3 regions of the Saccharopolyspora gloriosae genome follow, and region 3 is predicted to be linked to each of the others. Evidence: riboswitches for the same ligand, from Rfam matches in the RefSeq annotation. Region 3 holds a riboswitch; each other region holds the start of a gene.
What was found. A riboswitch is a leader RNA that binds a small molecule or an ion and turns the genes downstream of it on or off. The one in region 3 is predicted to bind cobalamin.

Region 1 (10,457 bases), 2.8 Mb from region 3:
TTCGGCGATGCGCACCGAAGCCGGGTTCGCCAAGCCCATCTGCACGCTGATCTTGAACTGCAGATCCGGTGGCAGGTCACCGGATTCCCGCATCTTCGCGGCGATCCGCAGCACGCCGAGGTCGGTGATCAGCACGCTGCGCACCCCCGCTTCGGCGCTGCGGTGGATGTCGTCCACCGCGTGCACGAGCCCGTCGGTGCCGCGGGCCTGCGCCGCGACGGGGCCGCCCCCGGACGCGGTCGCCATCGCCCCGATGTCCCAGCCCGCCAGCGGCCGGGCGAACAGGCTCAGCTCGACGGAGGCGTCCGCCGCCGTGCCCGCCATCCGCGCCAGCTCCACGTCGGTGAGCAACAGCGCCCCGCTGCCCTGGGAGATCCGGTGCACCACCACTTCTCTGGCGCGCGCCTCCTCCAGCACCGCGTCGAGCACTTCCGGGCCTTCGGTGCTGGGGATCTCCACGCGGTAGTGCGCCCCGTCGGGGAAGCGCTTCCCGCTGGTGGCGGGAGAATCGTCGGCGGCGAAGCCGTGTTCGGCGAGGAACCGTCGAGTGTGCGGCAAGGATCGTCCTTTCATCCGGGGCGTCGAATGGTCACTCCTCGTTCGGCGGTTCCACCCGCAGCGGCCGGGTCTTCAGCCACAGCAGGAAGAATCCGCCGACCAGCAGCATCGCCAGCCCGGTCCACAGGTTGATGTTGATGCCCTGCGCTTTCGCCAGCGCGTCCGCGTCGGCGAACAGCCCGGCGGCGCCGATCAGCAGCCCGTAGAACACGAACAGCCCGCCGATCACGCTGCGGACGTCGAACAACCGGGCCGCGGTGCCGGATTTCCGCTCCAGTTCCGCGATGTCGGCGGCGTGCTCATCTGGTGTGCCGTGCTCCGGGCGGTCGGGTTCGGTCATGGTGGCCTCCTTCCAGGTGCGGGATTCGCTCAGAACGAGAACGGGAGGTAGCAGGCCGCGGCGAGCACGATCGCGCCCCAGCCGAGCAGCGCCGGGCGGCGGTACCACGCGGAGTCGCCGGGCAGCTCCTCACCGCGGTCGTTCGCCGCGGCCCTCGTGTAGACGAGCCCGCGCAGCTCGGAGTCCGGCTTCGGCGCGGTGGCCAGCGCGACGGGCACGCTGACGGCCACGTCCACGGTGAACGCGATCATGGAGGAGATCATGTTCGCGCCCTGGTCGGTGGCGATCGGCACGACGCCGGTCTTGTACGCCACGTAGAAGGTGATCGGCGCGATCGTGCCCGCCAGCAGGCCGTAGAAACCGGCCTTCGCGGTCATCCGCTTCCAGAACAGCGCCAGGATGAACGTCGCGAACAGCGGCACGTTGAAGAACGAGAACAGCGTCTGCAGGTAGTTCATGATGTTGCTGAACGATGCCGCGATGAACGCCGTGCCCATGCCGGCGAGCACGCCCACCGCGGTGACGACGCGGCCCACCCGCAGGTAGTGCGCGTCCGGCATGCCCGGTTTCAGGTAGGGCCGCCAGATGTCGGTGGTGAACACCGTGTTGAAGCTGGACACGTTCGCGGCCATGCCCGCCATGAACGAGGCCATCAGCCCGGTCACGGCCAGCCCCAGCACGCCGTTGGGCAGCAGGTCGCGCATCAGCAGCGGGATCGCGTCGTTGTAGTCGTAGGCGCCACCGGCCTGCCCGATCTGCGGGTACACCAGCAGCGCGATGATGCCGGGCAGCACCACGATCAGCGGGATGAACATCTTCGGGAACGCCGCGATCAGCGGGGTGCGCCGCGCCGCCGAGAGGTTGCGCGCCGACAGCGAGCGCTGCACCTCGGCGAAGTTCGTCGTCCAGTACCCGAACGACACCGCGAAGCCGAGCCCGAGGGTGATCGTCAGCCAGTTCGCCCCCAGCGGGTTGTCCTGGCCGAACCCGGTGCCGCCCCACGCGGTGAGGAATTCCGGTCCGGGGCCGGCGAAAACGCTGTCGATGAACCCGCCGATGCCGCCGACCCTCGCCAGGCCGAGCACGGTCAGCGGGACCAGCGCGGCCACGATGACGAAGAACTGCAGCACCTCGTTGTAGATCGCCGAGGACAACCCGCCGATGATGATGTAGGCGAGCACGAACACGCCCGCAACACCGATCGACACCGGCAGCGGCCAGCCCAGCAGCGCCCGCAGCACGATCGCCAGCGCGTACAGGTTCACGCCCGCGATCAGCACCGAGGCGACCGCGAACAGGGCGGCGCTGAGCAGGTGCGAGGAGCGGCTGAAGCGCAGCAGCAGGAACTCCGGGACGCTGCGCACCTTCGAGTTGTAGTAGAACGGCATCATCACCAGGCCGAGGAACACCATCGCCGGGATCGCGCCGATCAGATACCAGTGGATCGTGTAGGCGCCGTACTGCGCCCCGTTCGCCGCCATGCCCAGGATTTCCGTGGCGCCGAGGTTCGCCGACACGAACGCCAGCCCCGTCACCCACGCGGGCAGCGATCGGCCGGAGAGGAAGAAGTCCAGGCTGTTGCGGACACTGCGCTTCGCGGCCAGGGCGATGCCCAGCACCACCGCGAAGTAGACGATCAGGATGAGGTTGTCCATCCAGTTCATGGACAGCCGTAAGCCATCGGCACTGAGCATGGTTCTCGTTTCCTCGTCTTCGTTGGCGAAGAGGCCTTCCGGGGTGATCTGCGTAGGGGTCGGGTGGTGGGACCCCAGCGCTGCGGGGTCGATGTCCCGGCCCGGCTCCACCGCGAGGGAAATCGCCGTCCTCGCGGGAAACCCGGCCGCGTGCGTGGTCACTGCTCAGCGGCTTCGCCGCCGGCAAGATCGGAGGTTCGCAGGGATCAGCGGTGCGTTCAGGGATCGAGCGGACCGCCGAGCCCGCGTCACGGGTCGCGGGCTCCGGTGCTGTCGCGCACCACGAGTTCGGCCGCGACGATCGAGCGGTCGGGCACGTCCGCCGCGCCTTCGACCAGCCGGAGCAGCTGGTCGCACGTCGTGCGCCCCAGGGCCAGGAAGTCCTGGCGCACCGTGGTCAGCGGTGGGGAGTAGTAGGCGGCTTCCGGCACGTCGTCGAACCCGACCACCCGCACGTCGCCCGGAACGGACCGGCCCGCTTCGGACAACGCGCGCAGCAGGCCGAGCGCCATCTGGTCGTTGGCCGCGAACACCGCGTCCGCGCCCGGATACCGCAGCAGCTTCCGCCCCGCCTCGTACCCGGAGCGGGGGCTCCAGTCCCCGCGCAGCACCGGAGGCACCGCTGCGCCCCGCGCCTCCAGCGCGGCCCGCCACGACTGCTCGCGGGCCTCGGTCTCGAACCAGCCGTCGGGACCGGAGATGTGCCAGACCGTCTCGTGCCCGAGCGCGAGCAGGTGCTCGGTGGCCTGGCGCCCGCCGTCGCGCTGGTCCACGGTGACCACCGGGACCGGCGCCTGCTCGGTGTCGGCGACCGCGACGACCGGCACGCCCGCGGGGACGTCGTCGAGCGCCCGTCCCGTCTCCGCGTGCGGCGCGATGACCACGATGCCCGCCACGCCCTGCGCGCTGAGCGCGTCGACCGCCTCACCGATGCCCGCTCTGCCCGGTTCGCGGACGCTGGCCACCGAGACGCCGAAACCGGAGTCGCGGGCGGCGTTCTCGATGCCGAACAGCGTGCTCGCCGGCCCGTGGAGCACGGAGTCCAGCGCGACCACGCCGAGCACCCGCGACCGCCCGGTGGCCAGTCCCCGGGCGTGCGGGTTGGGCCGGTAGCCGAGCCGCCGCACGGCGTCGAGCACCCGCCGCCGGGTGTCGGCCCGAACGGGTCCGGTGCCGTTGACGACGCGGGACACCGTCATGTGCGAGACCCCGGCGAGCCGGGCGACGTCGGCCAGCGAGGCCCGCTGCACCGGGCCGGGCGCACCGGCCACCGGACCACCGGATTCCTCGGCCATCGCCGCCCCCCGCTTCCGCCTCGATCGGATCGAGCCGCCAGTGTTAGCGCTAACACATCGGCGGTCAAGGTCCTCCGGGGCGAATTGCTCCGACCGCCGCGACGGCACTGCGGTGGACGGCGGCGCCGTCCACTCCATCGGGGGCAACCGCGCGCACCTCGGCCCTGGTGCGCGGCCCCGCTCTTCGGGCCGGAGCCGAAGGCCCCACCCCGGACGTGCCGGTCCGGCGCCCGCGATTTCGCGAGGAATCAACGGTCTCCGGCGTGTCCGACATCCCCTGTGGACGACCGTTCCGGCAGATCAGCGGGGGCACGATGGGCTCGGAGCGGGGGTTTCGCCTCGTTCGGGTGGTTCAACTTCTCGCGAAATTGCGGGAATCGTCCACAACGTGACGGCTGGGGCCGGGGTCAGCTGGGGCCGCGGCCGGTCACCAGGTGGTGGTCGACGGTGAGGTTGATGCCGGTGCAGAGGGCGACCAGCAGGCCCGCCGGGACGAGGACCGCGCACGGCTGCAGGAACAGCGCCTCCTGGTTGCGCTCCACCAGCACCGCCCAGTCGGCGGTGGCGGGATCGAGGCCCAGGCCGAGGAAGTTCGCCGAGGCGACGAGGTACAGCACCAGGCTCAACCTGCCGCCCGCGTCCACGGCGACGGGCGCGAGCACCCCGCGGCCGATGTAGTCGAAGTGGATGCGCCACCACGATTCCCCTTGCAGCGCCATCGCTTCCACCGCGCCGCGCCGGCCCGCGTCGAGCGCCGCACCGCGCACGATCCGCACCACGGCGGGCAGTTGCAGCAGCGCCACCGCGACGACGAGCGCGCCCGCCGTCCGGGTCCCGGTGGCGGCCAGCACCATCAGCACCAGCAGTCCGGGCAGCGCCAGCACCAGGTCCAGGCCGCGGGTGAGCCACCGGTCGAGCCACCGGTACGGCTGGCCCACCGCGGCCAGCGCCAGCGGCACCCCCGCCAGGTAGGACAGCGCGAGCGCTCCCCCGGCCAGCGCCAGCACCGATCCGCCGCCGTGCAGCGCCAGGGCGAGCACGTCCCGGCCGAGCACGTCGGTGCCGAGCGGGTGCGCGCCGCCGGGCGGCAGCAGCGGGACGCTCGCCGCGTGCACCGGCCCGGTCAGCAGCGGTCCGGCCAGCGCCGCCAGCAGCGGCACGCCGAGCAGCACCCAGCCGAGGACGCGGCTCATCGCGCGCCCGCCCGGAACCGGCGCGCCGCCAGGTCGACGACCGCGTTGACGCCGATCGTGACCGCGGCGAACAGCAGCGCGTAGCCCTGCACCGCGGGCAGGTCCCGGGCGCGCACCGCCTCGACGAACCCGGACCCGAGCCCGTCGAGCGCGAACAGCGCCTCCACCACGACCACGCCGCCGAGCAGCCCGTCCACGGTGCGCCCGAGTTGTTGCAGCACCGGGCCGATCGCGTTCGGCAGCACGTGGCGCAGCACCACCGCGCGCGCACCGAGCCCGGCGCGTCGCGCGTGCGTCGCGAACTCCGCGGAGTTCGCGACCACCACGCCGGCGCGGACCTGCCTGGCCAGCGCGGACAGCTGCTTGGCCACCAGGACCGCCACCGGCAGCACCAGCACCGCGGGTTCGGCCGCCAACGACCAGCCGGACAACCCGGCGGCCGTCGCGGGCAACCAGCCCGCCTGCACCGAGAACACGCCCACCAGCAGCAGCGCCAGCGCGAACTCGGGCACCGAGTTCAGCAGCACCACCGCGAAGTTCACCGAGCGGTCGAACCGGGATCCGGCGCGCAGTCCGCTGCGCGCGCCCAGCCACAGCGCCAGCGGCAGCACGATCAGCAGGGTCAGCACCGCCAGCAGCACCGTCGTCGCGGCGTTGCCCGCGATCTCGTCGACCACCGGGCGCCCGGTGCGCAGCGAGGTGCCGAGGTCGCCGTGCAGGATTCCCGCCGCCCAGTCCAGGAATCGGGTGCCCAGCGGCTCGTCCAGGCCGAGGCGCCGCCGCAGCGCGTCGACCTGCCCGGTGTCGGCGTGCTCGCCGAGGACGACTTCGGCGGTGTCGCCGGGCAGCAGCGCGGTGAGCGCGAACACGCCGACGGCGACCAGCGCGATCTGCGCCACCGCGACGCCGATCCGGGACAGCACCGCGCCGAGCACCCGAGCACCGGGGGCCGCCCCGCGCAGCCGCGGAGCGAGCGCGATCACCCCACGCTCACCCGGTCGAACCGGGCCCAGTCCAGGGAGTTCGGTGGTGCTCCGCGCACGCCGGACACCTGGTCGGAGGTGGCGACGTTCCAGCCGCTGAAGCCCCACACCACCATGCCGCTGTGCTCCCGCGACAACCGCTGCGCCCGCGCCAGCAGGGCCGCCCGCCGATGTTCGTCGGCTGTGGACAGAGCTTCGGCGTGCAGCGCGTCGAATTCGGCGGAGCGGTAGCCGGTGTAGTTGTTGCCGCCCGCGTCGGAGGTCATGCGCTGGCCGAGGAACGTCGGCACCGGCAACGCGGCGGTCCTGCTCAGGGAGGCCACGCCGTGCTCCTTGATGTCGGAGAAGTACGTTTCCGACGGCCCGACCCGCGGCGTCACGCGCATCCCGATGTCGCCCAGCTGCTGGGAGATGAGGCTCGCCGCCGACTCGAAGTACGGGTCGACGGAGCTGGTCTGCAACTCCCAGCCGAGCCCGTCGGCGCGGGCCTCCCGCAGCAGCGACCGGGCGAGCTCCGGGTCGCGGACGGGTTCGGGCAGGCCCGCCGGGTAGAACCGCAGACCGGCGCCGAACAGGTCGTTGCCGATCCGTCCCTGGCCGCTGAGCGCGATGTCGAGCAGCGCTCGGCGGTCCAGCCCCGCCCGCACCGCGCGCACCAGCCTGGGGTCGGAGAACGGGGGCCGGTCGACCTTGAGCAGCAGCGACTGCATGGTGCCGAACGGCGCGGAGTGCACGCGCGCCCGGCCGCCCTGCTCCAGCAGTCGCACCGAGTTCGCGCTGACGTCGTGGGCGTAGTCGACCTGACCGGACAGCAGCGCGTTGACCCGCGCGCTCTCCTCCTCCATCGGCACGAACTCCAGCTCGGCCGGGGTGGCCGGGCCGGACCAGTGGTCGTCGAACCGCGCGAACACGGCGGGTTTGCCGGGTTCGAAGGACACGAAGCGGAACGGTCCGGAGCCGACGGGGGCGGTGAAGTCGGTCGTTCCGGCGGGCACGATCTCGGTGGCGGGGGCGCCCCACGCGGCGGGGAACTCGAAGTTCGGCGCGCCGAGCACCAGTTCCAGTTCGGTGGCCGAGATCGCCGTGCTGGCCGCGAAGTCCACGTCTCCGAAGTGCGCGCTCGCCTGCGCCGCGGTGGAGTCGTCGGCGATGCGCCGGTACGTGTAGAGCACGTCTTCGGCGGTCACCGGGCGTCCGTCGTGGAACTTCGCCGGGCGCAGCCGGATCCGCCAGCGGGTGCCGGTCGGATCAGGCTGCCACCACTCGGCGAGGCGGGGCACCACGCTCATGTCGTCGGCGTAGCCGACGAGCGTGTCGAACAGCGCTTTCGCCCTCGCCTGGTCGACGAACAGCGAGCCGGTGTGCGGGTCCAGGGATTCGGTCGCCCCGCCCGCGGGGAACGCCACCCGCAGCCGCCCCGGGCTCGACCCGGAACCGCCGGAACAGGACACCAGGGGCACCGCGGCGAACGCTCCCGCGACACCCGCGAGCAGCCGCCTGCGGCCGAGCACGCCGCTCACGCGGCGCGGCAGGACTCGGGGGACCGACCGGAATCCGGCGCGTACAACGAGTTCGGGTGCACTTCGTACCTCCTCGGGGCTCCGCGACCCCGTGCGAATCGGTACGACGGTGCCAGTCTCCTGGCTCATGGATCAGCGCCGCGCCCCGCCTTCCCACCGGTTTCCCGGCAGTGGCCCCAGTGGACGCGGCTCCCCATTCACAGTGGCGGGACCGCGCCGGATTCCTCACCGGCTTCCTGCACACCGTCGCAGTGGAACGTCGCGACAACCTTTCAGCCTGCGTTGATCGTTGTCAAGAAACATGTGAACCACCCGATGCGGGCGGACCCGCGGTCATCGCCCGACCTCGCTGCGCCGCCGGTGATCAGTACTCGTCGTGGTAGCGGACCTTGTCGCTGCCCGCCGGGGCGCCGACGGCACTCGCCCGCCCCTTCGGTTCCTCCCACTCCTCCTGCCTGCCCAGCGCGGTGAGGTCGAGCAGGCTCGTGGTGCTGCCGAGGCCGTCGAGGCCGCGCGCGTACGTGGAGTAGGTGTGGAACACGGCGTCCCCGTCGCGCAGGAACACGCTCAGGCCGGGGAGTTCGAACGGCTCGGAGCCTTCGACGTAGTAGCCGACCCCGGCCCGCTCCAGCTCCGCCCTGGTGCGGTAGTTGTACTCGATCGGCGACACCGATTCGTCGTGGGTGACGTGGAAGTCGTGGTTGAACCGGCCGCCGCCGGAGGAGTACCACGGGAACGTCCAGCCCATCCGCTCCTTGAACGGTTCGATCTTGTCCAGCGGCGCCCGCGAGACCACGACCAGCGAGGTGTCCCGCGCGCGCAGGTGCGTGAGGTCGCCGAACTGGTCGACGAACCCCGAGCAGCTCGGACAGCCCGCGTCCCAGCTCGGGTCGAACATGAAGTGGTAGATCAGCAGCTGGCGGCGCCCGCCGAACAGGTCGAGCAAGGTGGCCGTCCCGTCCGGGCCGTCGAACCGGTAGTCCTCGTCGATGCGGACCATCGGCAACCGCCGCCGGTCCGCGTTGAGCGCGTCCCGCGCCTTCGTCGCCGCCTTCTCCCTCGCCAGCAGTTCCTTGCGCGCGGCGAGCCATTCCTCCCGCGACACGACCTCGGGCAAGCTCATCGTCGTCCTCCTCGAATCGTCCGTTCCACGAGTTCGACCGCTCGGTGCGCGGGAACTCATCGCGCAGCCCGCCGGTTCCACCGAACGGACGACCCGGGTGCTCGCGGGGCTCGTTGTCGGGGGTCTGGTGCAGAGTGTCGCCATCACAAGATCGACGCTTGACGAGGACCACCGATGACAGCACCGACGTTCCCCGCGGACACCCTGGATTCCGAAGGCGGCCCCGCATGGATCTCCGATCTCGGCGCGGAGGACCCGCACCAGCTCGTGCACCTGGTGCGCGACCTGCAGCCGCTCGAAGCGCTGGAGGTGCTGGGGGCGAAGCTCCGGCACGTGCGGCCGTGCACCTTGCCGCCGGAGCGCTCCGACGAGCACACCTCGCTGCCGCGCACCGCGCTCGGCGACGTCGAGTGCAGCGCGGTGCTGCTGGCCGGACGGATCGGCGGCTGGACCTTCGTCCTCGACGACGCGGGCATGACCTCCGAGGTCTCGGGCGTCGACGGCGCCTTGGTGGATCCCGCCGTGGCGCTGTCCCGGACCGGCGGGTCGGCGTTGACCCTCGCGAACAACTTCAGCGGGCCGAGCTGCGGCCTCGTGTTCGCCGAGCACGGCGAAGAGGTGCTGTGGACGAACTCCGACGACCTCGACGGGATCGCGCCCGAGCTGGAGGGCAGGCTCAAGGACGCCGTCGAGGCCGCCGGGATCGTCGAGCAGGACTACCTCGATCCGGGTGAGCGCGACCCGGAGGCGGTCATCCGCATGGGCTGCGCGCTCGCGGGGATCACCTCCTGGACGTCGGCGGACGTCCGCGGCGCCGACCTGGTGATGCTGCCGTTCGGCTGAGCTCGCCCGTCGGCCCGCCCTTCCCCACTCCGAGGAGATGTCTTGCCCACACCTGGTTTTCCACCTGGAACCCTGGACGCCGATGATCGCCCGATCTGGCTGTCCGAACTGGACGTGATCGGCCACTCCACCGCGCACCTGGTGCGCGACGTCGCACCGCGCGCGGCGCTGGAGCTGCTCGGCCTCGACGCCGGTTCCGCCGTGCCGTGCACGTTGCCCGCGCAGTCCACCGACGAGCACACCTCGTTGCCGCGCGCGGCCCTCGGCGACCCCGACTGCGTCGCGGTGCTGCTGGCGGGCCGGGTCCACGGCTGGACGCTGGTGTTCGACGACGCCGGCGCGACCAGCGAGGTCGGCGACCTGGAGCGCGCCCGCGCGGTGGACGCGGCGGCCGGCGGCGACTGGTCCGGCCTCGAGGCGATGGCGGGCAGGCCGAGACCGGCCGTGCAGGAGCCGAGCGCGGTCCTGTCCGCCGCCGGCGGACCCGCGGTGACGATCCGGACGAACTTCACCGGCCCTCCGGTAGCCATCGGGTACGCGATCGACGGCGAGCTCGTCTTCAGCACGGACTCCGACGACCTGGACCTCCGCGATCCGCAGCCCCGAGCCGACGTCCGGGCGGCCATCGCGGCGGCGGGCATCTCCGACGAGGACGACCTGGCCCCCGGCGAACCGGACACCTTCGCCCTGGCCCGCATCGGCTGCGCCCTGGCAGGCGTGACCTGGACGCTCCCCGACCTCCGAGCCACCGACCTCATCGCCCTCACCTTCAACTGAACAGAACCAAAGCCGCTGACCACTTCTCTTTGATCTTGCATCTCCAGGTGAGCGCCTTCGTGGTCGTTGTCTTGTCAGCGGCGAAGCCGCTGAGCAGTGACCACCAGAGCAACCGGCACCGCCGCGGGTTC
Region 2 (10,457 bases), 390 kb from region 3:
TGGCGTTCGCCGGGGCGCTGCGGGGTTGCGAAGCGCGGGAGATCCGATCCGGTGATCTTTTTACTCTCCGAATTCGGATGATCACATTCAGTATAGGGTGGCCCGGTGCCAACTGAGGACATCCCGTCGGCGGTCTGGCGGTGCGCCGAGGTCCGCGACGCCCTCGCAGTGCGCGACATCGGCACCGTCTACCGCGCGTTGCGCGCGCACGGCGTCTCGCAGAGCCGCATCGCCCAGCTCACCGGGCAGGCGCAGAGCGAGGTCAGCGATGTGCTCAACGGGCGCGCGGTGCGCAGCTACGAACTGCTGTCCCGGATCGCCACCGGGCTCGGCATCCCGCGCGGCTGGATGGGACTCGCCGGCGAGCAGCGGCCCGCGACCACCGAGCGCGGCGCCTCCGACGTCGCACCGGACGAGGAGGACGAGCAGACCAAGCGCCGCAAGTTCTTGTCCTACGCCGGTTCCCTCGTGCTCGGCTCCCACTCGGAACCGGCCGAATCCGCGCTCCGGCTGCCCGCCGAGCTGCGGTACCCCGACCTCCTGCGCACCCCGCCCGGCCGGGTCGGCGCGTCGGACGTGGCGGCGCTGGACGAGCTGATCGGCTCGCTGCGCAGGATCGACCAGCGCTACGGCGGGGTCGGGCAGTACGGCACCGTCGCCGCCGCGACCCGGCACGCGGAGCTGATGCTGGAGTCCTCGATGTGCGAGGACGTCCGCTCCGAGCTGCTGGCGACCTTGTGCAAGCTGCACGCCACCGCGGGCTGGACCGCCGTGGAGAACGGGCTGCTGGCCAGCGGGCACGAGCACTTCGGGCGGGCGCTGGACTTCGGCCGCGACGGCGCCGACCCGCTGGCGATCGCCCGGACGCTCTACGCCGCGGGCCGCGCCGAGCTGCACTTCGGAGATGCGAACTCGGCGTTGAAGCTGTTCCAGCTCGGGTCGATCCGCGCCGAATCCTCGACGCTGGTGAGTTCGGTGCTGCAGCTCAACTCCGCGTGGGCCGCCGCGCAAGGAGAACGCGGCGACTCGGTGCGCCGCCTGCTCGACCACGGCCGCGGGCTGCACGCGGCGGCGAAGATCGACGCGGACTACCCGCTGTTCCGCTGGTTCGGCGAGGCGGACCTGCTGGGCATGACCGGGTCGATACAGCTCGCGATGGGCGAGTTCGAATCCGCCGCGCTGCACCTGTCCCGCGCCGTGGCCGCGCGCGCACCGGGCGAGGTGCGCTCGGCGGTGTTCGAGCTGGCGAGCCTCGCCGAGGCGAAGTTCGCCCTCGGCGACCACGGTGCCGCGATCCGCCACGGCCGCCGTTCGGTGCTGCTCGCGGGCGGCGTGCGCAGCGCGCGGCTGCACGGCCGCCTCGCCGGGCTGCGGGCCAGGTGCGCGGAGATCGCGAACTCCCGGCACCCCTGGCACGACTGCGCGGAGGAACTCGCGCAGGGCATAGATTCGGTGATCGCGCCCCGCGCCGTGCGCCGGTGACGTCAGTCCGTCGCGGTGATCCGGTCCGGTGCCGGTGGGACGACGCCGGGGTGGGCGGCGAAGTAGCCGAGCAGGGCGTCGAGGTCCACGGGACCACCGGTGACGTCGGTGCCGTCGGCGAAACCGGTGAAGCCGTCGCCGCCCGCCGCCAGGAAGTTGTTCACCGCTACCCGGTACGGGGCGTCGGGAGCGACCGGTTCGCCGTGCAGCGTCAGCCCGGACACCTTCGAGCCGATGGGGGCGGACTCGGAGTACTCGTAGTGCACTCCTGCCGAGACCTGCAGGATCGTGGCGCCCTCCGGTGTCCACTGCTGTTCCAGCACGTTCTTGAGCTGCGCGCCGGTGAGCGTGATCGTCTGCATGATGTTGCCGAACGGCTGCACCGCGAACGCCTCGCCGTAGGTGACCACGCCGTCGCCCTCGCCCGCCGGGGAGGAGGCGTGCGGCAGGTCGGCGCGGACGCCGCCGGGGTTGGTGAGGGCCAGCTGCGCGCCACTCGCTGCGGTCGACTCCAGCTGGGCGTCCGCGATCACGCTGCCGAGCGCGGATTCCCCGGACGGCGCGGCGGCTTTGAGCAGGTCACCGGTGATCGTCCCGACGGCGCGGTTCGCGATCGGCGCGGCCTTCTCCCGCGCTTCCTCCACCAGCGCGACGGTCTCCGCGTCGGGTGCGATGTCGCGGGTGACGATCTCGTTGCGCGCCGAGCTCCGCTCCCGCACCACGTCGCGGGTGGCGCGGTCGATGCTCAGGTCGAGCACCGAGAGCAACCGGCCGAACGAGGCTCCTTGCACGACGGGGCGCGGCGCCCCGGCCGGGTCGGTGGCGGTGCAGTTGTACTGCTGGTGGCTGTGCGCGCTGAACACGGCGTCGACCTTCGGCGAGGCTTCGGTGGCGATGCGCGTCGCCGGGCCGCCCGGTTCGAGCTCGCAGGAGTCCGGTCCGCCGCCGGTGGCCTCGTCGCCCTGGTGCAGCAGCACGACCTGCGCCTTGATGCCGAAGCGGTCGAGCGCGTCGGCGGTGCGGTCGATGGCGGCGACCTCCTCGCCGAACCGCAGTCCTTCGACGGCCTCCGGGCTCACCACGCTCGGCAGGTCCTCCAAGGTGGCCCCGATGACGCCGATCGGCACGCCGCCGGAGACCTGCACGGTGAACGGCAGCAGCGCCGGGGAACCGTCCTCGAAGGACACGTTCGCGCCGAGGTACGGGAAGTGCGCGCCCTCGAAGGAATCCCGGAACCGGCAGCCGTCCTCCGGGTGGCAGCCACCGCTCTGCAACCGCTGCAGTTCCGCGTAGCCCTCGTCGAACTCGTGGTTGCCGACGACGTGCGCGCGCACGTCCTGCGAGTTGAGGAATTCGACGGTGGGTTCGTCGTGGAACAGCGCGGAGTTCACCGGGGAGGCGCCGACGCTGTCGCCCGCCGAGAGCACCAGCGAGTTCGGCGCCTGCGCGCGCAGCCGGTCGAGGTGCGCGGCGAGGTAGGCCGCTCCCCCGGCTTCGACGACGGAGCCGTCGGGCAGCTCGACCTCGCCGGAGGAGCCGGTGGGCGGTTCGAGGTTGCCGTGCAGGTCGTTGAAGGTGATCAGCCGCACGTCGGTGGTGTCCGGTCGCGGCGGCGCCTGCCCGGCGGCGGCGCCGGGGACCATCGCGGCGGTGGCCAGGGCGGTGGCGACGACGGCGAGTCCGCGTCGCACGCGGGAGGCGCGCATGATCGGAGTTCCTTCCGGACCGGTGATCTCGGAACAGGAGTCTGCCCGAACGACGGCCGCGACCACCAGCGAATCCGCATCACACACCGCTTCGGACTTGGTCCCGCACGAACCTCGCGTTCCCCGTCCGGGTGATGCGTGCGACATCAACAAGTCTTCCGCCACGCCGACGATGATGGGGTCCGGATCAGCGCCGAACGCTAGATGTAGTGTGGCGCCCGCTGATGGTTCACCGGGATCGCCCGGTGTGACAACAGGGAACCCGGTGCGAGTCCGGGACTGCCCCGCAGCGGTGAACGGGAACGACCGCCGTCACCACCTCCAGAGGTGGTGCAGCACTGAGCGCGATGCTCGGGAAGCGACGGCCAGTAGGTCCGGCGTCGAGGACGCCGGGTGCCCGTGAGTCCGAAGACCTGCCATCGGTGCGCGCACGAGGGGTGCGCGCCGTCCGGGACCTCGCGGGAGGGTCGCGGGACGAGCGGTGCCGTGCGCGCCGCGGTCCTCGCACGCTCCGAGCCGTCCCGGGCAGGTGTCCGAGCTTGCGAGGGAGAGAGCCAGTGACCGAGTCCACGACCCGGCCGTCAGCAGCCACCGCGGTACCCGCGGGAGTGCGGGTGCTGCGGCGCGACGGGACCGTTTCCGGTTGGGACGAAACGAAGATCTCCGTGGCGCTGACCAAGGCGTTCCTGGCGGCCGAGGGGGATTCGGCCGCCTCGTCGTCGAGGCTGCACCAGGTCGTCGCGGAGTTGTCGGAGCAGGCCGCGCGCGGAGTGCTGCGCCACGCCGGCCCCGAGGGCCTGGTGCACATCGAGCAGATCCAGGACGCGGTGGAGCTCGCGCTGATGCGCGGCGGCCACCACGGCGTCGCCCGCGCCTACGTGCTCTACCGGGAGCAGCACGCCCAGGCCCGCGAGACCCCGGAGCAGGCCGCGGACACCGCGCCGGAGCTGGCGATGACGCGCCCGGACGGCATCCGCGTGCCGCTGGACTGGGCCCGGGTGTCGACCGTCGTCGAGCAGGCCTGCTCCGGGTTGTCCGATGTGGACGCGGATCGGGTGCTGCGGGAGGTCCGGCGCAACGTCTACGACGGCATCGGCTCCGCCGAGCTCGCCGAGTCGCTGACGATGGCCGCCCGCACCTTCGTCGAGGGCGAACCGAACTACTCGCTGGTCACGGCGCGGCTGCTGCTGGACAAGCTGCGCCGGGAGGCGTTGAGCTTCGTCGCGGACGAGCCCGCCGAGGCCGACCAGGTGCAGATGCGGGACCGCTACGCCGGTTACTTCGCCGACTACGTGCGCCGCGGCATCGAGCTGGAGCAGCTGGACCCGGAGCTGGCGCGGTTCGACCTGGCCCGGCTGGGCGCCGCGCTGGACGCGGACCGCGACATCGCGTTCGGCTTCCTCGGCCTGCAGACCCTCTACGACCGCTACCTGCTGCACGAGCAGGGCGTGCGGTTCGAGCTGCCGCAGGCGTTCCTGATGCGGGTCGCGATGGGCCTGTCGCTGCGCGAGGACGACCGCGAGGCGCGCGCCGTCGAGTTCTACGACCTGCTGTCGTCGTTCGACTTCATGTGCTCGACGCCGACCTTGTTCAACTCGGGCACGACGCGCCCGCAGCTGTCGTCCTGCTTCCTGACCACGGTGGACGACGACCTGCACGGGATCTTCCACGGCATCAGCAACAACGCGCTGCTGTCGAAGTACGCGGGCGGTCTCGGCAACGACTGGACCCCGGTCCGGGGCACCGGCGCGCACATCAAGGGCACCAACGGTTCCTCGCAGGGCGTGGTGCCGTTCCTGAAGATCGCCAACGACACGGCGGTCGCGGTGAACCAGGGCGGCAAGCGCAAGGGCGCGGTGTGCGCGTACCTGGAGACCTGGCACGTGGACATCGAGGAGTTCCTCGACCTGCGCAAGAACACCGGCGACGACCGGCGGCGCACCCACGACATGAACACGGCGAACTGGGTCCCGGACGAGTTCCTGCGCCGCGTGGAGGCCGACGAGCAGTGGACGTTGTTCTCCCCGGACGAGGTCCCCGACCTGCACGACCTCTACGGCACCGCGTTCGCCGAGCGCTACCGCGAGTACGAGGCCGCCGCCGAGCGCGGTGAGCTGGCGGTGTTCCGCCAGGTCCGCGCGGTGGACCTGTGGCGGCGGATGCTCACGATGCTGTTCGAGACCGGTCACCCGTGGATCACCTTCAAGGACCCGTGCAACCTGCGTTCGCCGCAGCAGCACACCGGCGTGGTGCACTCCTCGAACCTGTGCACCGAGATCACGCTGAACACCGGTGGCGACGAGGTCGCGGTGTGCAACCTCGGTTCGATCAACCTGGCCCGGCACGTCACGCCCGACGGCCTGGACGTGGAGCGCCTGCGCCGCACGACCCGCACGGCGGTGCGGATGCTGGACAACGTGATCGACGTGAACTTCTACACGATCCCGGAGGCGCGGACCTCGAACATGCGCCACCGCCCCGTGGGCCTGGGCCTGATGGGCTTCTCGGACGCGTTGTTCGCGCAGCGCATCCCGATGTCCTCGCAGGCCGCGGTGGAGTTCGCGGACCTGAGCATGGAGCACATCAGCTTCCACGCCATCGGCGCGTCCTCGGACCTGGCGGCCGAGCGCGGCCGGTACGAGTCCTTCGAGGGTTCGCTGTGGAGCCGGGGCGTGCTGCCGATCGATTCGCTGCGGCTGCTGGAGCAGGCCCGCGAAACCGGCGTCGACCTGGACCACTCGTCCACTTTGGACTGGGACGGACTGCGGGAGCGGGTGCGCGCCAACGGGATGCGCAACTCGAACGTGCTGGCCATCGCGCCGACGGCGACGATCTCGAACATCTGCGGCGTCGGCCAGTCCATCGAGCCGCTGTACCGGAACCTGTACGTGAAGTCGAACATGTCCGGCGACTTCACCGTCCTCAACGCCGACCTGGTGCGCGATCTCAAGGCCGCCGGGGTGTGGGACGAGGCGATGGTGCAGGACCTGAAGTACTTCGACGGCGACCTGGCCCCGATCGACCGGGTGCCCGGCGAGCTGAAGTCGTTGTACGCCACCGCGTTCGAGATCGAGCCGCGGTGGCTGGTGGAGGCCGCGTCGCGCCGCCAGAAGTGGATCGACCAGGCGCAGTCGCTGAACCTGTACATGGCCGCGCCCAGCGGCCGCAAGCTCGACGAGCTGTACCGGCTCGCGTGGCGCAAGGGCCTCAAGACCACCTACTACCTGCGGTCGAGCAGCGCGACGCACGTGGAGAAGTCCACGTTGCGCGGCACCGACGGCAAGCTCAACGCCGTCTCCCCCGTCGCGCCCGCCGCGTCCCCGCAGGCCTGCGCCATCGACGACCCCGAGTGCGAAGCCTGCCAGTGACCACCACGACTCCTGGAGTGCCGATGACCTCCCTGCACACCCCCGACGCCACCGGCCTCGGCGAGATCGACCGCGGCGCCGGCCGGATCAACGTCGACGACAAGGCGATGATCAACGCGCAGGCCGACGTGAACCAGCTGCTGCCGCTGAAGTACGGCTGGGCCTGGGAGAAGTACCTCGCGGGCTGCAACAACCACTGGATGCCCACCGAGGTCTCCATGCACGCCGACATCGCCCTGTGGCGCTCCCGCGACGGGCTCACCGACGACGAGCGGCTGATGCTCAAGCGCAACCTGGGCTTCTTCGCGACCGCGGAGTCCTTGGTGGCCAACAACATCGTGCTCGCCGTGTACCGGCACATCACCAACCCCGAGTGCCGCCAGTACCTGCTGCGCCAGGCCTTCGAGGAGGCGGTGCACACCCACACGTTCCAGTACATCTGCGAGAGCCTGGGCCTCGACGAGGGCGAGCTGTTCAACGCCTACCGCGAGATCCCCTCCATCTCGGAGAAGGACGAGTGGGCGCTGCGCCACACCCAGAACCTGGAGAACCCCGAGTTCGCCACCGGCGGCCCGGACCGCGACCAGGCGTTCCTGCGCGACCTGATCGCCTTCTACGTGATCTTCGAAGGCATGTGGTTCTACACCGGTTTCGCGCAGATCCTGTCGCTGGGCAGGCGGAACAAGATGGTCGGCATCGCCGAGCAGTACCAGTACATCCTGCGCGACGAGTCGATCCACCTGAACTTCGGCATCGACTGCATCAACCAGATCAAGCTGGAGAACCCGCACCTGTGGAGCGAGGAGTTCCAGCAGGAGGTGCGCGGCATGCTCACCGACGCGTGCCGCCTGGAGGTCGCCTACGGCCGCGACACGATGCCGCGCGGCATCCTCGGCATCAACGCCGAGCTGTGCGAGCAGTACATGCACTTCATCACCAACCGCCGCTGCGCCCAACTCGGCCTGGCGCCGGTGTTCGCCGAGGTCGACAACCCGTTCCCGTGGATGTCGGAGGCGATGGACTTGAAGAAGGAGAAGAACTTCTTCGAAACCCGAGTGACGGAGTACCAGTCCGGCTCATCCCTCACCTGGGACTGAGCGAAACCGACGGGCCGCCCATCCAACCGGTGGGCGGCCCGTCGGCTTCCAGGTCGGACCGAACATCGCGGTGCGGATGCGGGTCAGTCGCGTTCGGCGCCTTCCGGCCACACGACGGTCACCGGCAGGCCGCGTTCCCGTGCCGCGTCCACGACGTCGGCGGTGCCACCTTGGCCGGGGGCCGGTCGTCCGTCCCACACTGCGAAGACCGCGTCGGCGGAGTCGAGGATGTGCTCGCTGGCGGCCATGTAGGCAGCGCTGTTCGACTCGGCGAACGGCATGGTGCGCACGGTGCTCGCCTCGGCGATGAGCTCGTCGAAGGTGGCGAGGTTGTCCGGCTGCACCTTCCGTTCGCGGTAGTCGGCCGCGGGCAGCGCGACCTCCAGCGTCCCGCCGCCGTCGAGCACGACGCGGGCGAAGATCTGATCGGCGCCGCGCGCGAGGCAGCTCATGCCGACCACATCGGCACGTCCGGCGAGCTCGGCTTCGAGCGCCTTGCGCACCAGACGACTCGTCTCCGCGGTCAGATTCGTGTGCCCGGTGATCCCGATGCGCACCTGTTCCCCTTCCGTTCCATCGTGCTCAAGTGATGACCACATCGCGCACGGCGTCGCGTGTGGCACGCACCCGGGGCGATCGACCGAACCGTTGTGATTCCTGGTAAAAGTCCCGCAGCTTCGCCCCGACGCGGCCGGATGCCCAGTCGGCCGCGATGGGAAGAGCCGTCTCGATCAGTTCGCACGCATAGTCGGGTTCCGCAGTGACGAGGTGCGTGCGAGCGAGGCCGATCAAGTCGAACGCGCGGTTCCGCACGCTGGCGGGATCTCGAAGCGCAAGCGCTCGGCCGATGTAGTCCTGTGCGTGACGCGCCTGCTTCGCTTGTTCACTGGATACCGCGAGATCTCTCCAGCGGGCGCCAAGCACGCCGAAAAGCTCGGCTTGGTCGAGTCCCCCTATCGGCTCGTCCGTGCCGTTCGGCTCCTCTGCGAAGTGGTCTTCGGCGAGTCCGGCAGCCCGGCGGAACGGTTGGACTTCGCCTGTTTGCGCGTACGACCATGCTTCGCGCGTCGCCAAGAGGGAGCGAAGTCTCGGCCCGGCGGATTTGCGCGCCCCGTACTGCGCCAGCTGTACGAGTTCAAGACCGTCGTCCGGTTGCCGGACGTCGAAGCACTGGCGGGCGAACGACGCGAGGGTGAGTGCGGCGAAGGTGTCATCACCGGCGACTTTCGCGAACTTGACCGACAGCGAGTAGTACCGCTGAGCGGCGCGGTGAAGTCCGGCATCCCAGGACATTGACGCGGCGATCTCCGCGAGGTCCGCCCCCACGAGGTACGCGGGCCGCGTGGTCGGAGCCTCCGACACGTCCTTGAGCCGATCGCTGAGCTCATTGAGCTGCGCGAGCACAGCTTTGCGGGCGAGTCCACCCGTCGGAGTCTTGTTCCAGTCGTGGAACTGGCGGGCGATCTGCTGCCAGCCGACGAGCTCAGTTCCACTGATCGCCGATGCGCCCGGAAAACGGCCATGTGCAGGCGCAAGCCAGCGCTGGAGCGGTTCGGTGATGGCCGCTCCCGCGGTGGCCGATGCAGCACCGAGCGCTTGACGCCGAGACAGTGCCACATCCTCCCCCGTCATCTCCTCAGCAGTAGCCAGGACCTCCGCAGGATGCCATCCCGATGGGACTTCACCAACGCCGTTGAGAACCGTCCGCCCGACTGCTCGCTTACGGGGAGTGAAACCGAGCTCGTCATCGGTTTTCGCACCGAGCACTGCCCGCAGACCGGCACGATAGGCCGCGCCCGGCCAACGAACTTCACCGCGCTCGTACCGGGCAATTTGGTGTCGATCGAGCTCATAGCGCTTGTGCGTGGTCGAGAACAGGTACCGGTTGACCTCATCCGCGAGCTCGGACCGCGCCATGCACTCACCCGGAACACGCCGTGACTCGACCGCCTCACGAGCGTTTCGCAGCAACGAATTCGGCGCAGCCACGGCAACTCCCTCCGGTTGAACACCGAGTGTAACCACACCTGTCCTGCGGGTCAGATAGCAATCTGACCCGCGATGACCCGCGATCCGTATCGGTCGGAGTCCGCTACGCGCAGACAGTGGAGCCATGACTCGGCAAGAGCGCGACAGCCGCTTCAGCACCTCGAAGCGGCGCGCGCGACGTGTCCGACCTGCACCGCAGGCCGCACGCAACTCGGTTCCGACCCGGGAGCCGGCCGAAGAACACCGAGCACTGCCCGAAAAACCAAGAGTGAGGTATTTCGATGTCGATCACCGAGGGCACGCCGCAGCACCAGGGATCGCGACCGCATCCGTTGGACGCGTTCGTGACCGATCCGACCGGGATGCGGCCGTTGTGCGACGAGCGGACGTTCTCCGAGATCATGGCGGGCATCGTGGCCGATTCGGTGCCGCGCGTGTTCGCCGTCGTGCAGGAGTACGGCGAACGGGTCGACGGGTGCATCGCGGCCTGGGGCCTCGCGCTCGACGACCACGTGCAGGTCGTCTCCGTGCAGGAACGGGCGCACAGCACCGCCGCAACCGCCGAGGCATGCCTGCGCGAATACCGGTTCGGCACGCACATCCGGCCGCACATCGTCTGGTACGACCCCGACAAGGCCACCCCCACCGAAGCGGATGAGGACGACTGAAGGGGCGACCGCGCGGCGGTGCTGATGGACACCGGGGTTCAGGCCGGGATCGGCACCGCTGCGCGGAGTTTTTCCAGGTCGAAGGTGGCGGTGCCGTCCGGGGCTCGCACTAGGGTGTCGGACTGCGGGAGGAAGCGGACTCCCGCC
Region 3 (10,457 bases):
TGCTCTGCGACTGCCCCTGCGCGTCGACGACCAGCACCACCGGGGCGCGCAGCAGGCCCGCGACGTGCGCGGTGGAGCCGAACGCGGGCTCGTCACCGGGTCCGGGGCCGTCGATCTTGCCGTCGAACAGGCCCATCACGCCTTCGGCCACGGACAGGTCGGCGCCCGCGCTGCCGTGCCGGAACAGCGGCGCGATCCGCTCCTCCCCCACCAGCACCGGGTCCAGGTTCCGCCCCGGGAGCCCGGAGGCGACGTGGTGGTAGCCGGGGTCGATGTAGTCCGGCCCGACCTTGAACGGCGCCACCCGCAGCGACCGGCGGCGCAGCGCGCCGAGCAGCCCGGTCGCCACCGTCGTCTTGCCCTGACCGGAGCCGGGCGCGGCGATGACGACGCGCGGGCTCACCACTCGATGCCCTTCTGGCCCTTCTGGCCGGCGTCCATCGGGTGCTTGACCTTCGTGGTCTCCAGCACCAGGTCGGCCGCGTCGAGCAGCGCCTGCGGCGCGTTGCGCCCGGTGATCACCACGTGCTGGTGGCCGGGCCGGTCGCGCAGGGTCTCGACGACCTCGGCGACGTCGATCCAGCCCCAGTGCAGCGGGTAGGTGAACTCGTCGAGCACGTACATGCCGTGGCGTTCGTCGGCGATCCGGCGGGCGATCTCCTGCCAGCCCTCCAGCGCCGCCGCCGCGTGGTCCTCTTCGGAGCCCTGCTTGCGCGCCCAGGACCAGCCCTCGCCCATCTTGTGCCACTCGACGGGGCCGCCTTCACCGGTCTCCTCGTGCAGCCTGCCGAGCGCGCGGAACGCGGCCTCCTCGCCGACCTTCCACTTCGCCGACTTCACGAACTGGAACACGCCGATCGACCAGCCCTGGTTCCAGCCGCGCAGCGCGAGTCCGAACGCGCTGGTCGACTTCCCCTTCATCTCCCCGGTGTGCACGATCAGCAGCGGACGGTTGCGCCGCTGCCGCGTGGTCAACCCGTCTTGCGGAACAGAACTCGGCTTTCCCTGAGGCATGGGCTCAGACCCTAGGCCACCTCGGTCGGGCGCCGGACCGGCTGTCGCGGACCTCACCGTCTCCGGTCGGCTCGAAAACGCCTCGCAGCAACCGTTTTCCGGCCCACCGGCGGCGAATCGCGCGTCGGCCGGATTGGAGCCGACCGACATCGGTGGACTGCTGAGACGCGCTCACCGACGGGTCGTCCCGGTGCGAAAAAAAGCGCCCCCGCGCTCGACCGACCTGGGGGTCATCGGGAGCGCGAGGGCACTTCGTGGTCCACCCCTGGGGGTCAGGTGGACGAGGAAGAGCTTACCAACTACGCCGGGATATTCCTACTCCGCCCGGACCGGGTCGTAACCGAATCGGAATCAAGCGGCCCGAGCGGCGGTGTCGCGGGCCGCGCGCACGACCCCGGCGACGGCGTCGGCGGAGAGCTCCTCCAGCCGCAGGCAGGCCCCGCCGAGTGCGGTGGCGACCTGGCCGGCGAGGCCGAGGCGCACCATGCCCTGCTCGCAGTCGACCACCACCGACGCCACGCCGAGCCCGGCGAGCAGGCCCGCCGCGCGCATCGAGTCCCGCACCGCCTGCTGCGCCCTGGCGCGCCCGGTTCCGCCGCCACCGGCGGGAACCGTGGACTTGCCGTCGGTGAGCAGCACCAGCAGCGGACGCCTGCGCGGGTCGCGGGTGCGCTCGGTGGTCACGACCTGGCGGACCTTGAGCAGCCCGGTGGCCAGCGGCGTGCGGCCACCGGTGCGCAGGTCCCGCATCCGGGTGGCGGCGATCTCCACCGACGACGTGGGCGGCAGCGCGAGCTCGGCGTCCTCGCCGCGGAAGGTCACCACGCCGACCTTGTCCCGGCGCTGGTAGGCGTCACGCAGCAAGGAGAGCACGGCGCCGCTGACGGCGGACATGCGTTCGCGGGCGGCCATCGAGCCGGAGGCGTCGACGGCGAACAGCACGAGGTTGCCTTCGCGGCCTTCGCGCACCGACTTCCGGACGTCCCCGCGGTGCAGGACCAGTCCGGGGCCGCTGCGCCCGCGCGCCCGCTGGTGCGGGGCCGCCGCGATCAGCGTGGACGGCAGATGCACCCCATGTCCGTCCACTGTGGAGGATCGGACGGTCTGGCCGCTGCGGGACCGGGCGCGGGAACGCCTGCCGGGAGCGCCTTCGCCGACCCCGGGGACTTCGAGCAACCGAGCCCGGAACGCCGGTGCGGGCGCGGCCGGGGGCTTGCTCGCGGGAGCCCGACCGTTTCCGTCGTCCTGCCGCGAGCCGCCGTCGCCGTTCGGCGCGGGCGCCTCCGGCGGGGTCTGCGCCTCGCCACCGCCCGGCCCGTCCGGGCCGTCGTCCGGTCCGCCGTCGGGGGCACCGCCGCCGGGCCCGCCCGGCCCGTCGTCGGGACCGTCCGGCGGTTCCTCCCCGCCGTCGTCCTGCGCGGAACCCCGGTCGTCGCCCGGCTGGTCCTGCGCGTGCTGGGCGGCGTCGTTGAGCGCCTGCTGCAGCTGATCCTCTTCGACGCCGGGCTCGTCGAACGGGTCGCGGCGCCGCCGGTGCGGCAGCGCCAGCCGGGCCGCGGCCTCCACGTCCGATTCGGCCACGGCGTCCGCGCCGCGCCACGCGGCGTGCGCCACGGCGGTCCGGGCCAGCACCAGGTCCGCGCGCATGCCGTCCACGTCGAACGACGCGCACAGCGCGGAAATGCGCCGCAGCTCCGCGTCGGGCAGCCGCACCGACTCCACCCGGGACCGCGCCTCGGTGATCCGCCGCGCCAGGTCGGCGTCCGCGTCGGCCCACCGCGCCGCGAAACCCGCCGGGTCCGCCTCGAACGCGAGCCGCCTGCGCACCACCTCGGTGCGCGTCGCCACGTCGCGCGACGCCGCGACCTGCACGGTGAGCCCGAACCGGTCGAGCAGCTGCGGACGCAGCTCGCCCTCCTCCGGGTTCATGGTGCCCACCAGCAGGAACGAGGCCGCGTGCGTGACCGACACGCCTTCGCGCTCCACGTGCGCGCGGCCCATCGCCGCCGCGTCCAGCAGCAGGTCCACGAGGTGGTCGTGCAGCAGGTTGACCTCGTCGACGTAGAGCACGCCGCGGTGCGCCGCCGCCAGCAGACCGGGCTGGTAGGCGCTGACGCCCTCGGTCAGCGCGCGTTCCAGGTCGAGCGAGCCGACGAGCCGGTCCTCGGTGGCGCCGACCGGCAGCTCGACCAGTTCCGCGGGCCGCCGCACCCCGGTGATCTCGGCGTGCGGGCCGTCCGGGCACTGCGGGTCGGGCCGGTCCGGGGCGCAGCCGAAGCGGCAGCCGGGCACGACGTCCAGCGCGGGCAGCAGCGACGCCAGGGCGCGCACCACCGTCGACTTCGCGGTGCCCTTCTCGCCGCGCACCAGCACACCGCCGATGCGCGGGTGCACCGCGTTCAGCAGCAGCGCCAGCCGCAGGTCGTCGTGCCCGACCACCGCGGTGAACGGGAAGCGCGGGCTCGCGGGAGCAGTCATGCCAGGTGTTCCTTCCTCGGGTCTCGGACGCCCCGATGTCGGCTGCGCCAAGGCGAGGCAGTGTCCTGACTCCCGGATCAACGCGGGACCCCGGCCTTCCCAGGCAGCAGCGTTCGCCGACGCGCCCGGTGGCTCGCGAGGGAGGCCCGCTCCCCGGTCACAGTGGCGCCGACCGTGCCGGACTCGCACCGGCTTCCTGACCTGCCTTGGCTGGGACCAGCGTGCATCGTCGCAGATCACGGACGGCCGAGGAACAGCCGCGACGGGCTCAGCGCAGCGAGCCGGGGTATCGGTGCATGTCGACGTGCGGGATGCCGTCTTCGAGATACTCCTCACCCGAGGGTTCGAACCCGAAGCCGCGGTAGAACTCCAGCGCGTAGGTCTGCGCCGACAGCGTCGCCGGGGCGCGCTGGATCTCGGCGAGCGCGGCGCGCATCAGCTTGCGCCCGAGGCCGAGACCGCGGGCCTCCTTCGCGGTGGCGACGCGGCCGATGCGGAAGGTGCCGTCGGGGTCTTCGAGCAGCCGCAGGTAGCCGAGCACGTACCCGTCGGCGGAGTCGATCCAGAAGTGCCGAGTGCTGTTCTCCAGGTCCCGGCCGTCGAGCTCCGGGTACGGGCAGCTCTGCTCGACCACGAACACGTCCACGCGCAGGCGGAGCATGCGGTAGAAGTCCTCAGCGTCGAGGTCGGCCGTGTAGGCGCGGTGGACTGCGGTGGCGAGCGGTTGCAGGGTCACCATCACGGGATATCACATTCCGGCTACGACACCTGCGGTCACCTGCGGCGGAAGTAGCGCAGACCACGTCCTGCGCCCGGCCCGCGCGCGGCCGCGGAAATCGGGAAGTGCAGCGCACGAACGCGCCTCGGCCACCCGAAGCGGACATTCCCGATGAACAGGTCGGCTCCGCCCGAGAACGACGGCGCGCCGGACGTCCCATCCACCGGGACGACCACCTCCGTTCAGAGCCGGGCCGCGACGTCCGAGGAGACCGCCGCGATCCGGGTGTACACGCCGGGCGTGCCGGGCCGCCCGCATCCGGTGCCGTAGGACACGACGCCGATCAGCCTGCCGTCGGTGACGAGCGGCCCGCCGGAGTCCCCGGCGCACGCGTCCCGGCCGCCTTCCGGCGCTCCCGCGCACACCCGCGTTCCCGGTTCGTAGTCGGAGTACGCGGCCCGGCAGTCCGCGTCGGAGCTGATCGGCACCTCGGCGGAGCGCAGCACCTCCGAGGACGAGCCGGTCTCGGCGGTGCGCCCCCAGCCGTAGACCCGGGCCTGCTTGCCCGGCCGGTACGGCTCGGCGTCCCCGGGTTCGGCCATCGGCAGCGGCTGCTGCGCGGCGGGAGCGGTCAAGGTCAGCACCGCCACGTCGTATCCCTCGGTGACGTCCCGGAATTCCGGGTGCACCCACACGCCCCCGACCGCGCCGTCGGTTCCCCCGGTGTCGCGCAGGTCCGCCCGGCCGGTGATCGCGCGCAGCGCCGCGGGGTCGCGGCCGTCGACGCAGTGCGCGGCGGTGACGACCTTGATCGGCGTGACGAGGGTGCCGCCGCAGAACTGGTGCCCCGCGTCGTCGGTCAGCGCCACCGCCCACGGCGCCGCGCCCTCTTCAGCGCCGCCGAGGACCCGCTCCTGAGCGGGGTCGGCCCCGGCCGGAGCGCCCAGCGCGGTCAGCGCCGCGGCCAACGCGGAGGCGCCGGCGGCGAAGCGGGCCGGCGAACGCCGCGGCGGGCGGGAGTGGTCGGACACGACGGCCTCCAAGACTCGCACCGCTGATCGGAGGTGATCAACGCGTTCGGCGGCACACGGTAGCGGCCCGGTCACCGAGAGATCAGGAGGGCGAGCTCACATGGGCTCGCAAGAATTTTTCGTTAATATAGTTGTTGACGGGAAAAACTACGGAGCACTTGCGCGGCCGATCGCCGTTCGTCCCGTAGCCCCGTCCACGATCCTCGGGAGTCCGCGACGACGCGGACCCGAGATCACCCCCGATCCGGTGAAACCTTCGACCGGTGGGCCCATCCGCCCACCGGCCACCTTCGTGCGCGCACGACCTGCGCGACGACTCGATCAAGGAGCGAACACGTCATGCTGCTGGACTTCACGACCCTGCCGGCGTTCCTGCTCGCCAGTGCAGTGGTGGTGCTGACACCTGGGGTGGACGCGTTCCTGCTGCTGCGGACCTCACTGCGGCAAGGCATCGGCGCCGGCCTGCGCGCCCTGCTCGGCATCCACACCGCGAGCATCCTGCAGGTGGCACTGGTGATCTGCGGCCTCGGCACGCTGATCACGAACAACCCCGCGGTGCTGGCCACCCTCAAGTGGGCCGGAGCCGCATACCTGGTCTACCTCGCGGTCATGATCGTGCGAGGCCTGTGGCTGACCCGCAAGGAGACCGGCGACGGCCTCGAAACGGGCAGCACCACCGACCGCCCGTACCTGCAAGGCCTGCTGAGCAACATCACGAACCCGAAGATGCTCCTGTTCAGCCTGGCCTTCCTGCCCCAGTTCGTGGGCGCCGCGACGGCCCCCACCCTGCAACTGGTCCTGCTGGGCGCGGTCTTCCTCGTGCTCGCCGCGATCTGGGAAGTCACCATCGTCCTCGCCGCGGCGCGCATCGCCGACCGCCTCCGCCGCCCCAAGATCGCCCGCTCCCTCGACATGATCAGCGCAGCAGCCTTCTTGACCATCTCGGTCGGCCTCGTCACGACCTGACGCCCTCGGTAGCCGCGTGGTCTCGCTCGGCTCCACCCCCAACGACCGTGCTTTGCGGCGAAGCCGTGCAGTGGACGAGCGAAGCGAAGTCTGCCTCGCGGCCGAAGGCCGTGCCTGTATTCGCGCAGCGAATAGCCCACGTCACAAAGCCGACCACCGGCGGGTTCTCAGTCGGTCTCTCGCGAGGACAGCTTTTTCCCTCGTGGCGGAGCCACTCGGGAAAAAGATCCCGCAGCGAGAGACCGACTGAGGTTCCGCTACCCGGACACCCCAGCAACACCAGCCGTGGAAGCAATCCTGAAACCCGACCTTCCACACACCACCGCAACCACACGCCCAAACCCGGGAAGGCTCTAAAACCCGACCCCACACGCCAAGCCGCGCGAGACTCCACAACCCGCCCCCGCACCAAGCAGAGCACTGCTTTCCTGGTGCTGCAGACGCAGCAAGGCCGGGGCACCCGGCGTGCGCCCCGGCCTTGCCTCCCCGACTACCCGTGTGATCAGCCCAGCTGGGCCTGCACCTCTTGTTGATAGGTGCTCACGCGGGTGTACACGCCCGGAGTCCCCGGCCGGGCGCAGCCGTTGCCCCACGAGACGATGCCGATGAGGCGCCCGTCGGCGACGAGCGGTCCGCCGGAGTCGCCTTGGCAGCTGTCCTCGCCGCCTTCGGGCAGACCCGCGCACACCATCGCGTCGGGGTTGTACTGCCCGCCGTAGGCCCGCGAGCAGTCCTGATCGCTGGTGATGGGCGGGTGCGCTTGGAGGAGGGTGCGGGACGGTCCGCCGCCTTCTTCGGTGGTCCCCCAGCCGAGCACGGTGGTCGCCGCTCCCGGCGCGTAGAGCGCGTTGTCCTGCTGGGTGGCCAGGGGCAGTGGTGTCTGCGGCAGCTCCCGGTCGACGGTGAGCACCGCGATGTCGGAACCGGTGCTGGCGCTCTGGTATTCCGGGTGCACCCAGACGGTGCGGACTTCGGCTTCGACGCCCTCGTCGGTCGTCTTGTCGTCGCGCCCGGCGACGACGGTGATCTGCCGTGGTGCTCCGCCGGTGACGCAGTGCGCCGCGGTGACGACCTTGTTCTTGGCGGCGATGGTGCCGCCGCAGAACTGGTTGCCGCCGGAGTCGGTGAGGTAGACGACCCACGGGTATTCGGTGGTGCTCGCGGGCTCCCCGCCGACGATCTTGGTGGTGGGGGCACCGGACGTCGGCTCGGACGCCGTGGTGTCCGCCCCGGCCGGGGCGGTGATCGCGACCGAGGCCAGCGCCGCCGCGGTGAGCGCTCCCGACACCGACCACCACCGGGTTCGCCTGCGCAGAGTGTGTGTCATCCCGCTCTCCATCCCCCGGAGCCCCTGCGGCGCGGTCGGGGCGACCGGCCCGCCTCCGGCTCGTGACAGTGTCGCGGAGAGAGCCGATCACGGCGCGGTGATCGTCCACAACGGCCGATCGTTGTTACCTGATCAGGTGATATATCGGGAGAAAACCCCTCACCCAGACCAGCACATTCAGTCCACTTCGGACAGTTCGGGCGCGGTCGCCGGAGCTCGCCCCACGCCTGAGAGCGACGGTCTCGAGCAGCCGCTCGGGCCACCGACCTGACCCCGGCCGCGCGATCGACCCGCCGCTGCGACCGACCGGAGATCACCCGCACGGCGCAGCGGATCACCGGGACGCAGTAGCCGACCGGACTCCGGGCGATCGGCACCGGATGATCTCGACGGGCGTCGCGGGAACCGCCGCGCACCAGAGCGGCGTCAGTAGTCCTTGAGGACTTCGCGGATGAGGTCGGCGGCGGCGTCGGGGGCGAGGGCCGCGTGCACGATGTCGCGCAGCACGCCCCGATAGGAACTCACCGTTCGCTCGGAATCCAGGAAGGCGGAGGCGTGGTGGTTCTCCACGTAGACGATGTCCGGCTCGCCGTCATATTCCAAAAGCAGAAATGCACCCTGCAATCCGGGATAGGCGCCGACCGAACGCGGCACGATCCGCAGGCACACGTGATCCGATTCCATCATCACCAGCAGATGCAGCAGCTGCCGCTTCATCACTCCCGGACCGCCGATCGGGCGGCGCAACGCCGATTCCTCCAGCACCGAGTGGAACAGCGGAGCGCGCGATCGGCTCAGAATGATCTGCCGCGCCATCCGGGTCGCGATCAAGTCGTCCAGTTCGTCTTCGGACCGCCCCGGTTCCATACCGGAGATGACGGCGCGCGCGTATTCGGCGGTCTGCAGCAGGCCGGGGATCAGCATCGGTTCGAAACTGTGCATCCGGACCGCTTTGCCCTCGTAGTCCAGGAAGTCCCGCCAGCGCGCCGGAGCCGCGGCGGGGCGCTGCCACCAGGCGGAGCGGCCCGCGTTGCGCGCCAGCTCTGCGAGGGCGGCGCGTTCCCGTTCGCCCACCTCGTAGAGCCGCAGCAACGCGGTGACGTCGTCGAGCTGCACGCCGCTGGCCCCGGTCTCGATCCGACTGATCTTGCTGCCCGACACGCCGAGCCGGGCGCCCGCAGCGGTGCAGCTGAGCCCGGCGCGTTCCCGATGACGGCGGAGCTCGGCGGCCACCTGGCGCGAACGGACCGACGTGTGACGATTTCCCGGCATGACTGCGCTATCCCCCAGCATCGACATCCCCCGAACCGGCATCGGCGAAATCCGGGCTTCGCCGGTACCGATGTCGGCAGAACATTGGGCACGTGCACCACCGGTTCGACGGGCCGCTTTCCGGCCGCCGACGAATCCGGCGGACCGATTCTCGCATTCGCGGATCCGAGACGTTTTTGCGGTACCGCCCGCAGAACGGTCGATCCTCGCATTGGTCGGCCCGTGCGGAAATTGTCCCGACCCGTCCGGGCCGTGGTCGCCTACACCGAGATCGGTGTGCACGATGACCATGATCCCGAGCCGGACCGGCACCGACAATAACTCGATCAAGTGAATACTTGCACGGGTTGCATCAGCGGTGTCACCGCCCGTCGCGGGCGGCGCCGCGCGGGCCCGCGCACGGCCCCCACTAGGCTGCGGCCGGGCGGTGCTGATGATCGTCCAGCACCCCGCGCCGTCGAGGAGGAGACCGAATGAGCCTGCAACGCCCGATCGACCCGGACCCGTACTCGCTGCTGCCCGAGGTCCCTTCGTTCACCCTCACCTCGAAGGACGCGCCCACCGACGAGCAGCTCGCGCTCGACCACGTCTACAGCGGCATGGGCGCCGGTGGCCGCAACCGCTCCCCGCAGCTGAGCTGGGAGGGCTTCCCCGCCGAGACGCGGAGCTTCGTGGTCACCTGCTTCGACCCGGACGCCCCGATCCCCGGCGGTTTCTGGCACTGGACGCTGGTGGACGTGCCCGCCGACGTCACCGAACTGCCCACCGGCGCCGGCTCCGCGACCGGCTCGGGCGTGCCCGCGGGCGCGTTCCAGGTGCCCAACGACCTCGGCGAGCGCGCCTACGCGGGCGCTGCGCCGCCGCCCGGCGACCGGCCGCACCGCTACCTGTTCGCCGTGCTCGCGCTGGATGTTCCGCAGCTCGGGGTGAACGACCAGGTCACGCCCGCCGTCGTCAACTTCACCGCGCTCAACCACACGCTGGCCCGCGCAGTGCTGTCCACCACGTACGCGCACTGACCCGAAGCGGCCAGAACTCCTCAGCAACGATCTCGCGCCACTCAAGGCGAGCAGCGTTCTCCACCCAGCGGAGATCAGTGTCATGTCAGCGGCGAAGCCGCTGAGCAGCGACCACCCTGCCCACCGGCACCGCCGCGGGTTCTCAGTCGTCTTCTCGCGAGGACAGCTTTTTCCCTCGTGGCGGAGCCACTAGGGAAAAAGATCCCGCAGCGAGAAGACGACTGAGGTTCCGCCACCCGACCCCCAAGCAAGAAGCCCCAAGAAACATTCCCCACGGGAGGGTGTGGTGCACGTTCGGGTGCTGCCCGCGGTGGCCGCCGTCGTGGTGGCGGTGGCCTTGGTGGTGCTGCTGTTCGTGCCCTACGTCGCGCGGGAGCACCGCAGGCGCGGTGAACTGCGGCCCGGCACGTTGCTGCTGTTCCTGGCAGCGGTGCTCTACGCGCTCGGCCTGGTCGCCTACGTGCTGGTGCCGCTGCCGCCGGTGGGGCCGGGCTTCTGCGACGTCTTCGGGGAGCTGCGCCCGCAGTGGCGCCCGTTCGCCGGGTTCGACGGGCTCCGGCGGCCGGGCGACTGGGCGGAGCTGACCGGGTTGCTCGCCGATCCCGCGGTGCAGCAGTTCGGGTTCAACATCG

Region 1: it holds a riboswitch for cobalamin, as region 3 does, so the genes downstream of both, BJ969_RS10100 (ABC transporter substrate-binding protein) here and BJ969_RS21935 (putative cobaltochelatase) in region 3, are expected to answer to the same signal.
Region 2: it holds a riboswitch for cobalamin, as region 3 does, so the genes downstream of both, BJ969_RS20205 (ribonucleoside-diphosphate reductase subunit alpha) here and BJ969_RS21935 (putative cobaltochelatase) in region 3, are expected to answer to the same signal.

Annotation. Positions count from the first base shown of each region.
Region 1 is NZ_JACHIV010000001.1:2,221,123-2,231,579, reverse strand. It holds gene BJ969_RS10130 (U32 family peptidase) at 1-558, opposite strand, end outside; gene BJ969_RS10125 (hypothetical protein) at 590-898, opposite strand; gene BJ969_RS10120 (sodium:solute symporter family protein) at 928-2,592, opposite strand; gene BJ969_RS10115 (LacI family DNA-binding transcriptional regulator) at 2,841-3,887, opposite strand; gene BJ969_RS10110 (ABC transporter permease) at 4,295-5,080, opposite strand; gene BJ969_RS10105 (ABC transporter permease) at 5,077-6,063, opposite strand; gene BJ969_RS10100 (ABC transporter substrate-binding protein) at 6,060-7,583, opposite strand; cobalamin riboswitch at 7,677-7,868, opposite strand; gene BJ969_RS10095 (DUF899 domain-containing protein) at 7,948-8,706, opposite strand; gene BJ969_RS10090 (hypothetical protein) at 8,881-9,549, shown strand; gene BJ969_RS10085 (hypothetical protein) at 9,592-10,326, shown strand.
Region 2 is NZ_JACHIV010000001.1:4,660,284-4,670,740, forward strand. It holds gene BJ969_RS20195 (helix-turn-helix domain-containing protein) at 106-1,482, shown strand; gene BJ969_RS20200 (bifunctional metallophosphatase/5'-nucleotidase) at 1,485-3,188, opposite strand; cobalamin riboswitch at 3,397-3,623, shown strand; gene BJ969_RS20205 (ribonucleoside-diphosphate reductase subunit alpha) at 3,746-6,556, shown strand; gene BJ969_RS20210 (ribonucleotide-diphosphate reductase subunit beta) at 6,580-7,653, shown strand; gene BJ969_RS20215 (hypothetical protein) at 7,737-8,252, opposite strand; gene BJ969_RS20220 (NsdA family TPR-like regulatory protein) at 8,236-9,570, opposite strand; gene BJ969_RS20225 (hypothetical protein) at 9,924-10,310, shown strand; gene BJ969_RS20230 (flavoprotein) at 10,349-10,457, opposite strand, start outside.
Region 3 is NZ_JACHIV010000001.1:5,053,008-5,063,464, forward strand. It holds gene BJ969_RS21925 (cobyrinic acid a,c-diamide synthase CobB) at 1-403, opposite strand, end outside; gene cobO (cob(I)yrinic acid a,c-diamide adenosyltransferase) at 400-1,014, opposite strand; gene BJ969_RS21935 (putative cobaltochelatase) at 1,366-3,492, opposite strand; cobalamin riboswitch at 3,551-3,691, opposite strand; gene BJ969_RS21940 (GNAT family N-acetyltransferase) at 3,761-4,231, opposite strand; gene BJ969_RS21945 (trypsin-like serine protease) at 4,453-5,241, opposite strand; gene BJ969_RS21950 (LysE family translocator) at 5,581-6,207, shown strand; gene BJ969_RS21955 (S1 family peptidase) at 6,710-7,534, opposite strand; gene BJ969_RS21960 (helix-turn-helix domain-containing protein) at 7,961-9,118, opposite strand; gene BJ969_RS21965 (YbhB/YbcL family Raf kinase inhibitor-like protein) at 9,280-9,825, shown strand; gene BJ969_RS21970 (VanZ family protein) at 10,112-10,457, shown strand, end outside.